Regions from separate parts of the Bacillus sp. V2I10 genome, predicted to be linked through region 3. Evidence: a T-box and tRNA genes for the amino acid it is inferred to sense, from the RefSeq annotation. Region 3 holds a T-box; the other regions hold tRNA genes.
What was found. A T-box is a leader RNA that pairs with one kind of tRNA and senses whether it is charged. The one in region 3 lies ahead of metG (methionine--tRNA ligase), so its partner is inferred to be a tRNA-Met.

Region 1 (3,322 bases), 4.0 Mb from region 3:
GCAAATCCGCTTCTCATATAAGGCTGAGCTGTGATGGCGAGGGAAATTTAGTACCGAAGTTCCTGATTCCACACTGCCAAGAAAAGCCTCTAGCGAGGTGAGAGGTGCCCGTACCGCAAACCGACACAGGTAGGCGAGGAGAGAATCCTAAGGTGAGCGAGAGAACTCTCGTTAAGGAACTCGGCAAAATGACCCCGTAACTTCGGGAGAAGGGGTGCTTTTTAGGGTTCATAGCCCTGAAAAGCCGCAGTGAATAGGCCCAGGCGACTGTTTAGCAAAAACACAGGTCTCTGCGAAGCCGCAAGGCGAAGTATAGGGGCTGACGCCTGCCCGGTGCTGGAAGGTTAAGAGGAGAGGTTAGCGCAAGCGAAGCTTTGAATTGAAGCCCCAGTAAACGGCGGCCGTAACTATAACGGTCCTAAGGTAGCGAAATTCCTTGTCGGGTAAGTTCCGACCCGCACGAAAGGCGTAACGATCTGGGCACTGTCTCAACGAGAGACTCGGTGAAATTATAGTACCTGTGAAGATGCAGGTTACCCGCGACAGGACGGAAAGACCCCGTGGAGCTTTACTGTAGCCTGATATTGAATTTTGGTACAGCTTGTACAGGATAGGTAGGAGCCTTGGAAGCCGGAGCGCCAGCTTCGGTGGAGGCATTGGTGGGATACTACCCTTGCTGTATTGAAATTCTAACCCACAGCCCTGATCGGGCTGGGAGACAGTGTCAGGTGGGCAGTTTGACTGGGGCGGTCGCCTCCTAAAATGTAACGGAGGCGCCCAAAGGTTCCCTCAGAATGGTTGGAAATCATTCGCAGAGTGTAAAGGCACAAGGGAGCTTGACTGCGAGACCTACAAGTCGAGCAGGGACGAAAGTCGGGCTTAGTGATCCGGTGGTTCCGCATGGAAGGGCCATCGCTCAACGGATAAAAGCTACCCCGGGGATAACAGGCTTATCTCCCCCAAGAGTCCACATCGACGGGGAGGTTTGGCACCTCGATGTCGGCTCATCGCATCCTGGGGCTGTAGTCGGTCCCAAGGGTTGGGCTGTTCGCCCATTAAAGCGGTACGCGAGCTGGGTTCAGAACGTCGTGAGACAGTTCGGTCCCTATCCGTCGTGGGCGCAGGAAATTTGAGAGGAGCTGTCCTTAGTACGAGAGGACCGGGATGGACGCACCGCTGGTGTACCAGTTGTCTTGCCAAAGGCATCGCTGGGTAGCTATGTGCGGAAGGGATAAGTGCTGAAAGCATCTAAGCATGAAGCCCCCCTCAAGATGAGATTTCCCATCACGCAAGTGAGTAAGAACCCTGAAAGATGATCAGGTTGATAGGTCTGAGGTGGAAGCGCGGTGACGTGTGGAGCTGACAGATACTAATCGTTCGAGGACTTAACCACAGTCTAATAAAGTGTATAACCTAAGTGAATCTTGTTATCAAACGTTATTTAGTTTTGAAAGAATAACTTCTTTCAAAAAAAAGCTTGAAATCTTTTGATTTCATAGTATAATAATTTTTGTCACTATGTCTGGTGATGATGGCAAAGAGGTCACACCCGTTCCCATGCCGAACACGGAAGTTAAGCTCTTTAGCGCCGATGGTAGTTGGGGGTTTCCCCCTGTGAGAGTAGGACGTTGCCAGGCTGGTGAAAATATTATTCCGCAGTAGCTCAGTGGTAGAGCTATCGGCTGTTAACCGATCGGTCGTAGGTTCGAGTCCTACCTGCGGAGCCATTTTGGAGAGCTGTCCGAGTGGCCGAAGGAGCACGATTGGAAATCGTGTAGGCGGTAACCCGTCTCAAGGGTTCGAATCCCTTGCTCTCCGCCACTACTTATATAAATGGCCCGTTGGTCAAGCGGTTAAGACACCGCCCTTTCACGGCGGTAACACGGGTTCGAATCCCGTACGGGTCACCAACATCATTTTCACTGCGGAGGATTAGCTCAGCTGGGAGAGCATCTGCCTTACAAGCAGAGGGTCGGCGGTTCGAGCCCGTCATCCTCCACCATCTTTACTGAATAAAGCAGCACAAAACTTCATTTATTATTGTCGCGGGGTGGAGCAGTCTGGTAGCTCGTCGGGCTCATAACCCGAAGGTCGCAGGTTCAAATCCTGTCCCCGCAACCAAATGGTCCCGTGGTGTAGCGGTTAACATGCCTGCCTGTCACGCAGGAGATCGCCGGTTCGATCCCGGTCGGGACCGCCATTCTTAATTAAAAAAGAATAAAATGGCTTGGTAGCTCAGTCGGTAGAGCAAAGGACTGAAAATCCTTGTGTCGGCGGTTCGATTCCGTCCCAAGCCACCATTTTTACTTCATACTATTAAATGCCGGTGTAGCTCAATTGGTAGAGCAACTGACTTGTAATCAGTAGGTTGGGGGTTCAAGTCCTCTTGCCGGCACCACTTACAGTGTGGAGGGGTAGCGAAGTGGCTAAACGCGGCGGACTGTAAATCCGCTCCCTCCGGGTTCGGCGGTTCGAATCCGTCCCCCTCCACCATTTTATAAAAAAGAATATAGGGGCATAGTTTAAAGGTAGAACAGAGGTCTCCAAAACCTCCGGTGTGGGTTCGATTCCTACTGCCCCTGCCAATAATTTAAATCTTATATAGTATAATGGCGGTTGTGGCGAAGTGGTTAACGCACCAGATTGTGGCTCTGGCATTCGTGGGTTCGATTCCCATCAGTCGCCCCATTTTTTACTTAATAGGTTTTTTGTTCTGTTTTGGGCTATAGCCAAGCGGTAAGGCAACGGACTTTGACTCCGTCATGCGCTGGTTCGAATCCAGCTAGCCCAGCCATTTTTCATTAAGAGTCATCTTTGTGCAGCTCCTGCATAAAATACATTACGATACGATTTGCGGAAGTAGTTCAGTGGTAGAACACCACCTTGCCAAGGTGGGGGTCGCGGGTTCGAATCCCGTCTTCCGCTCCAATAGTTGAGGCGGCATAGCCAAGTGGTAAGGCAGAGGTCTGCAAAACCTTTATCCCCGGTTCAAATCCGGGTGTCGCCTCCAATTTTTATTTATCACCCTTGCCGGGGTGGCGGAACTGGCAGACGCACAGGACTTAAAATCCTGCGGTAGGTGACTACCGTACCGGTTCGATTCCGGTCCTCGGCACCATCTTCATCACAATTTCATTTGCCGGTGTGGCGGAATTGGCAGACGCGCACGACTCAAAATCGTGTTCCTCTGGAGTGTCGGTTCGACCCCGACCACCGGTATCAAAGATCTAATGAAATCAAGACTTCAACGATTATGTTGAGGTCTTTTTTTGTGTTTACCAACACGACATAAATAATTCAAAATCGTGTGCGTCGAATCGTG
Region 2 (3,322 bases), 460 kb from region 3:
AATACAGGAATTTCTAACATAATATTCTAATAGTGTAATTCGAGTAAGTTATATCACAATAACAGTTAATTCGACAAAATGAGTAAGAATTGTCGAAATCTTTTTATTCTTCGCTTTTGTTTTCTTTATTACGATTACTTATACCTCTGTTTGTTATTAATGAAACCTCCACGCTCGATATTTTTATAAAAATTTATATTATTTGTTGAAAATATATTTTTTAGGCCGGGGAAAAGAAAGTGAATCATCTTTTTTATGACCTGTGCTGAAGTTTTGATGAGCAGAAGCTCCATTCGAGTTTTCAGAATGATTTTGAGTTGTTTTTTATAAGCGGATTTATTCTGGCGAGCTACCACACTATTTTTTTTAGATAGTTGGAAGGGCAATCTGCGAGTAGGAGAATCATTTCGGATAGTAAGGCGGTAAGGAGGATACAGCTTGATTCATAACCAATAAAGACTACTACTTAAAAGATCTCATAATAGACTTGACCGATTTACAATCTAGGTTTCAGCATTTAAAATCAACAAAAAAGCGCTGCACTATGTGCAGCACTCTTTTAAGTATGACCCGTACGGGATTCGAACCCGTGTTACCGCCGTGAAAGGGCGGTGTCTTAACCGCTTGACCAACGGGCCAAAAACAGGCTTTCTGGCGGAGAAGGAGGGATTTGAACCCTCGCGCCGCTTACGCGACCTACACCCTTAGCAGGGGCGCCTCTTCAGCCACTTGAGTACTTCCCCAGATATGGCTCCGCAGGTAGGACTCGAACCTACGACCGATCGGTTAACAGCCGATAGCTCTACCACTGAGCTACTGCGGAATAATATTGAAACCTTATTTCACCAAAACAGAAATGGTGGGCCTAAATGGACTCGAACCATCGACCTCACGCTTATCAGGCGTGCGCTCTAACCAGCTGAGCTATAGGCCCATTATGGAGCGGGTGATGGGAATCGAACCCACGACATTAGCTTGGAAGGCTAGAGTTTTACCATTAAACTACACCCGCAATATGAATATAAAAATGGGGCGACTGATGGGAATCGAACCCACGAATGCCAGAGCCACAATCTGGTGCGTTAACCACTTCGCCACAACCGCCACTATTATATTTTTTACAATTTACATCATTAAGGTAAATGGTGGCTTGGGACGGAATCGAACCGCCGACACAAGGATTTTCAGTCCTTTGCTCTACCGACTGAGCTACCAAGCCATTTGTTTTAATTAAATCTTCACAGCATTTTACTAATACTGCGCAAATCAAGTGAAAATGGCGGTCCCGACCGGGATCGAACCGGCGATCTCCTGCGTGACAGGCAGGCATGTTAACCGCTACACCACGGGACCATTTGGTTGCGGGGACAGGATTTGAACCTGCGACCTTCGGGTTATGAGCCCGACGAGCTACCAGACTGCTCCACCCCGCGACAATAATAATCAAGTTTTTTCTCATCCGATTATGCTGTGTATCAATCGGTTTGCTGAAGTAAATATTTCACTAATTTAAAATAATAATGGAGGAGGTAGAGGGATTCGAACCCCCGCGGGATTTGACTCCCCTGTCGGTTTTCAAGACCGATCCCTTCAGCCGGACTTGGGTATACCTCCGAAAGACTAAATAGAATGGTGGACCTTGTAGGACTCGAACCTACGACCGGACGGTTATGAGCCGTCTGCTCTAACCAACTGAGCTAAAGGTCCTTTTTTTGGTAGCGGCGGAGGGAGTCGAACCCACGACCTCACGGGGTATGAACCGTACGCTCTAGCCAGCTGAGCTACACCGCCCCAGGAACAAAGTCAATTAATTCTATTTAATTGGTGGAGCCTAGCGGGATCGAACCGCTGACCTCCTGCGTGCAAGGCAGGCGCTCTCCCAGCTGAGCTAAGGCCCCTAATTAAAAGTTGGAAATGGTCGGGAAGACAGGATTCGAACCTGCGACCCCTTGGTCCCAAACCAAGTGCTCTACCAAGCTGAGCTACTTCCCGTATATGGCGCGCCCGATAGGAGTCGAACCCATAACCTTTTGATCCGTAGTCAAACGCTCTATCCAATTGAGCTACGGGCGCATATATGATATAAGTGGTGCCGAGGACCGGAATCGAACCGGTACGGTAGTCACCTACCGCAGGATTTTAAGTCCTGTGCGTCTGCCAGTTCCGCCACCCCGGCGCAAGTAAGAGCGGAAGACGGGATTCGAACCCGCGACCCCCACCTTGGCAAGGTGGTGTTCTACCACTGAACTACTTCCGCAAAATATGATGCGGGTGAAGGGACTCGAACCCCCACGTCAAAGACACTAGATCCTAAGTCTAGCGCGTCTGCCAATTCCGCCACACCCGCATATTAAGGAAAAATGGTGTGCCATGAAGGACTCGAACCTTCGACCCTCTGATTAAAAGTCAGATGCTCTACCGACTGAGCTAATGGCACTTAGTTAAGAAAACACTCTTTAGTTTTGCAAGACACCCAAATCTCAGAAAGATTATTCAAGGAGTGGCTCGATTTTCTTGATTCGGTTTCAGACCGAATGGTGCCGGCAAGAGGACTTGAACCCCCAACCTACTGATTACAAGTCAGTTGCTCTACCAATTGAGCTACACCGGCATATAAGGTAAGTAATACTTTTTTGCTGATCTCTTTTGCAGCATGTTAACAACAAGAATAAATGGTGGAGGATGACGGGCTCGAACCGCCGACCCTCTGCTTGTAAGGCAGATGCTCTCCCAGCTGAGCTAATCCTCCGCTTGAATATTTTTGTCATTAGCCTGGCAACGTCCTACTCTCACAGGGGGAAACCCCCAACTACCATCGGCGCTAAAGAGCTTAACTTCCGTGTTCGGCATGGGAACGGGTGTGACCTCTTTGCCATCATCACCAGACATAGTGACAAAAATTATTATACTATGAAATCAAAAGATTTCAAGCTTTTTTTGAAAGAAGTTATTCTTTCAAAACTAAATAACGTTTGATAACAAGATTCACTTAGGTTTTACACTTTATTAGACTGTGGTTAAGTCCTCGAACGATTAGTATCTGTCAGCTCCACACGTCACCGCGCTTCCACCTCAGACCTATCAACCTGATCATCTTTCAGGGTTCTTACTCACTTGCGTGATGGGAAATCTCATCTTGAGGGGGGCTTCATGCTTAGATGCTTTCAGCACTTATCCCTTCCGCACATAGCTACCCAGCGATGCCTTTGGCAAGACAACTGGTACACCAGCGGTGCGTCCATCCCGGTCCTCTCGTACTAAGGACAGCTCCTCTCAAATTTCCTGCGCCCACGACGGATAGGGACCGAACTGTCTCACGACG
Region 3 (3,322 bases):
CTTTTATGATTTGATGAATTGGAGGAATCAAAAATGGCTGAAACGATTTACTCTGTATTGCCAGGTGCTGAAAGCTTTTTTTATAAAGGAAATGAGATTGGCATTTTGCTTTGCCATGGATTTGTCGGAACACCTCAAAGTGTAGGAGAACTGGGAAAACTGCTTGCTGATAAAGGCTTTACCGTCCTTGCCCCGCGGTTAAAAGGTCACGGTACAGATGCTCACGAGCTTGAAGCCTGCTGTTATCTGGATTGGATCAAAGACATTGAACAGGCTTATTTAAAGCTGAAAAAAATCTGCCGGAAAGTATTTATTGCAGGTCAATCTATGGGCGGTATCCTAGCTGTGCATTTAGCTGGCAAATACAAAGAAATCAGCGGTGTGATTACGATTAATGCTGCTTTAAGCGTGCCTGGATATGAGTCTTTCGAAGATCTAACTGAACCAAGGTTCATTGCAGAAGGAAAACCGGATATAAAAGCAGAAGGAATCAAAGAAATTACTTACTCAGCTGTTCCGATTACAGCCGTTCATAATCTCCTTAATCTTATAAAATCTGTAAAACCAAAGCTTTCAGAAGTCTCATGTCCGCTGCTCGTTTTTAAATCCGAAGAAGACCATGTCGTCCCTCCGGACAGCTCCGATGCCCTTTTTGAAAACGTCTCATCATCTATGAAAAAAATCATCAGTCTAACTAACTCCTATCACGTTGCTTCCATGGATTACGATAAAGAAATCATTGCAGATAGAACCTCGGATTACATTCATTTGTGCTGTCATCCATTCTACAAAATTTCCGTTTAGCCAATGACTTTCATCCGGCATTCCTGCTAAACTAAGAGCAGGTGATAAACATGTTTTTAAAATTAATCAAATTAAATAAAGAAGAGATTCCTTCGTTTGAAGCGTATCCTTTTTCTATTCCTGCAATTTCACATTTGGATGAACTTAAAATTAAAAGCCCTGTTACTTTTTTTGCAGGTGAAAATGGATCCGGCAAATCGACATTGATGGAAGCCATTGCCTATCAGTGCGGGTTTAATACCGCTGGCGGCAGCCATCATCTTTATGAAACCAGAAGCTCTCAATCTGATTTAGGAAAGTATATCAAGCTTGCCTGGATGCCTAAAGTTAAAAATGGCTTTTTCCTAAGAGCTGAGTCCTTTTATCAGTTTGCATCCTATCTGGAAGAATTAAATGAAGAGCCATTGTCAGGTGACGTTTTTGGCCCGTATGGCGGTAAATCACTCCATCATCAATCACATGGTGAATCTTTTTTATCCCTCTTTCTCAATCGTTTCGGAAAGAAAGCTGTTTATTTACTGGATGAGCCAGAGGCTGCTCTTTCTCCATCAAGACAGCTGACCCTTCTCCGCATCATTCATGACTTAACAAAAGACGGTGACACGCAATTTATTATTGCCACACATTCTCCTATCCTGCTTGGATTTCCCGGGGCAAATATACTAAGCTTTGATTCGGAACGCATAGCTGAAATCGATTATACGGAGACGGATCATTATCAGATTACAAAGTATTTTTTGGAGAATCGCAATCGGTTTTTGGAAGAGCTTTTTAAAGAAGAATAATCTGAGTATTTACACCTTTCCTCTTTTTGGATAAAATAAATGAAACAAGAAAAGCAATGACGAGGAAAAGTAAGTGATTCGGACGTCTGTACAGAGAGCTTCGGCAGCTGAAAAGAAGCAAGAAATCCGCCACTGAAAATGACCTTCCGAGCTTCACACCGAACATGATGTCAACTGTCATCATCTGTAGGCTGTGACGTGGTGGCTGACGTTACAACAGCATACGTATCGACACTTTTTTGTGCTCCGTACGGATAAAGGCAGATCATGTGAATGGTCTGCAAACTAAGGTGGTACCGCGAATTTAAACCTCGTCCTTAGACTTACTTAAGTCTATGGATGAGGTTTTTTTATGTTCAAAAGGAGGAAAAATGACATGTCTATTTTTATTGGAGGAGCATGGCCTTACGCAAATGGATCCTTGCATATTGGTCATATCGCAAGTCTATTGCCAGGAGATATTTTAGCAAGATATTATCGTTTAAAAGGGGAAGATGTTTTATATGTCTCAGGAAGTGACTGCAATGGGACCCCCATTTCAATCAGGGCCATACAGGAAAATGTTCCGGCTCATGTTATCGCAGACCGTTATCATAAGGAATTTACGGATTCCTTTCAAAAGCTCGGGTTCAGTTACGACTGCTATACACGCACAGATCATCCGCATCACCATCAAGCTGTACAGGACATTTTTCTTTCCCTGCTGGAAAACGGATTCCTTTACGAAAAAGAAACACTGCAGGCATACTGCGGACATTGTCAGCAATTTTTGCCTGACCGGTATGTCGAAGGAATCTGCCCAATTTGTTCAGCTCATGCACGAGGAGATCAATGTGATGCCTGCGCAAGTATTCTTGACCCGCTTTGGCTGACTGATAAAAAATGCAAGCTCTGCGGTCATGAGCCTCTTGGCAAGCTGACAGGACATTATTACTTTGAGCTTTCAGCCTTGCAAGAACAACTTGAAGTGTATGTAAAAAAAGCAGAAGATGCGCAGGTGTGGCGGGATAATGCCATTAAGCTGACACAGCGGTATTTATCTGAGGGACTTCTGGACAGATCTGCCACCAGAGATCTTCCGATTGGCGTACCTGTTCCTGTAAAGGGATATGAAGAGAAGAAAATATATGTCTGGATTGAAGCTGTATCCGGTTACCTGTCAGCAAGTAAGCAGTGGTCTGATGAAAATCAGCAAGATTGGCTGAAATTTTGGGATGGAGATACTAGAGCCTATTATGTTCATGGAAAAGACAACATCCCATTTCATTCCATCATTTGGCCTGGAATATTAATGGGACTTGGCGGCTTGAAACTCCCGGATCGCATGATCTCAAGCGAATACTTGACGATTGAAAAGAAAAAGTTATCAACGAGCGGAAATTGGGCCGTTTGGGTTCCGGATATCCTTAAGGATTATCATCCGGACTCCATCCGTTATTTCTTGACCATTAATGCACCTGAGAAGCGAGATACCGATTTTTCATGGCGTGAATTCATCCGCTCTCATAACAGCGAGCTGCTCGGTGCATTTGGAAATCTCGTAAATCGGACATTTAAGTTTATCGAAAAGTCTTTTTCTTCAATAGTAAGACCAGCTGTTCTTGACCACGAAGTTGAACGGGAAATAAAGCAGCTCTATCAAACGATTAGCAGCCAAATCGAAAGCGGACAATTTAAAGCAGCTCTCGATCATCTCTTTTCTTTCATTCGTCGCATAAATAAATTTTTTGACG

Region 1: it has a tRNA-Met gene. The T-box ahead of metG (methionine--tRNA ligase) is inferred to sense a tRNA for this amino acid. The anticodon was not compared.
Region 2: it has a tRNA-Met gene. The T-box ahead of metG (methionine--tRNA ligase) is inferred to sense a tRNA for this amino acid. The anticodon was not compared.

What each region holds. Positions count from the first base shown of each region.
Region 1 covers NZ_JAUSYV010000001.1:5,019,796-5,023,117, reverse strand. The annotation lists rRNA gene QFZ72_RS25410 (23S ribosomal RNA) at 1-1,393, shown strand, start outside; rRNA gene rrf (5S ribosomal RNA) at 1,522-1,637, shown strand; tRNA gene QFZ72_RS25400 (tRNA-Asn) at 1,653-1,727, shown strand; tRNA gene QFZ72_RS25395 (tRNA-Ser) at 1,732-1,821, shown strand; tRNA gene QFZ72_RS25390 (tRNA-Glu) at 1,836-1,910, shown strand; tRNA gene QFZ72_RS25385 (tRNA-Val) at 1,927-2,002, shown strand; tRNA gene QFZ72_RS25380 (tRNA-Met) at 2,045-2,121, shown strand; tRNA gene QFZ72_RS25375 (tRNA-Asp) at 2,125-2,200, shown strand; tRNA gene QFZ72_RS25370 (tRNA-Phe) at 2,225-2,300, shown strand; tRNA gene QFZ72_RS25365 (tRNA-Thr) at 2,323-2,398, shown strand; tRNA gene QFZ72_RS25360 (tRNA-Tyr) at 2,409-2,493, shown strand; tRNA gene QFZ72_RS25355 (tRNA-Trp) at 2,512-2,585, shown strand; tRNA gene QFZ72_RS25350 (tRNA-His) at 2,613-2,688, shown strand; tRNA gene QFZ72_RS25345 (tRNA-Gln) at 2,720-2,794, shown strand; tRNA gene QFZ72_RS25340 (tRNA-Gly) at 2,854-2,928, shown strand; tRNA gene QFZ72_RS25335 (tRNA-Cys) at 2,937-3,010, shown strand; tRNA gene QFZ72_RS25330 (tRNA-Leu) at 3,030-3,118, shown strand; tRNA gene QFZ72_RS25325 (tRNA-Leu) at 3,139-3,219, shown strand.
Region 2 covers NZ_JAUSYV010000001.1:1,431,930-1,435,251, reverse strand. The annotation lists tRNA gene QFZ72_RS07230 (tRNA-Glu) at 567-638, opposite strand; tRNA gene QFZ72_RS07225 (tRNA-Ser) at 653-743, opposite strand; tRNA gene QFZ72_RS07220 (tRNA-Asn) at 749-823, opposite strand; tRNA gene QFZ72_RS07215 (tRNA-Ile) at 858-934, opposite strand; tRNA gene QFZ72_RS07210 (tRNA-Gly) at 939-1,012, opposite strand; tRNA gene QFZ72_RS07205 (tRNA-His) at 1,029-1,104, opposite strand; tRNA gene QFZ72_RS07200 (tRNA-Phe) at 1,144-1,219, opposite strand; tRNA gene QFZ72_RS07195 (tRNA-Asp) at 1,278-1,353, opposite strand; tRNA gene QFZ72_RS07190 (tRNA-Met) at 1,357-1,433, opposite strand; tRNA gene QFZ72_RS07185 (tRNA-Ser) at 1,522-1,614, opposite strand; tRNA gene QFZ72_RS07180 (tRNA-Ile) at 1,631-1,707, opposite strand; tRNA gene QFZ72_RS07175 (tRNA-Met) at 1,714-1,791, opposite strand; tRNA gene QFZ72_RS07170 (tRNA-Ala) at 1,823-1,898, opposite strand; tRNA gene QFZ72_RS07165 (tRNA-Pro) at 1,916-1,992, opposite strand; tRNA gene QFZ72_RS07160 (tRNA-Arg) at 1,997-2,073, opposite strand; tRNA gene QFZ72_RS07155 (tRNA-Leu) at 2,088-2,176, opposite strand; tRNA gene QFZ72_RS07150 (tRNA-Gly) at 2,186-2,257, opposite strand; tRNA gene QFZ72_RS07145 (tRNA-Leu) at 2,267-2,347, opposite strand; tRNA gene QFZ72_RS07140 (tRNA-Lys) at 2,362-2,437, opposite strand; tRNA gene QFZ72_RS07135 (tRNA-Thr) at 2,536-2,611, opposite strand; tRNA gene QFZ72_RS07130 (tRNA-Val) at 2,674-2,749, opposite strand; rRNA gene rrf (5S ribosomal RNA) at 2,771-2,886, opposite strand; rRNA gene QFZ72_RS07120 (23S ribosomal RNA) at 3,014-3,322, opposite strand, start outside.
Region 3 covers NZ_JAUSYV010000001.1:976,199-979,520, reverse strand. The annotation lists gene QFZ72_RS04965 (alpha/beta hydrolase) at 34-804, shown strand; gene QFZ72_RS04960 (AAA family ATPase) at 855-1,589, shown strand; T-box leader at 1,637-1,911, shown strand; gene metG (methionine--tRNA ligase) at 1,966-3,322, shown strand, end outside.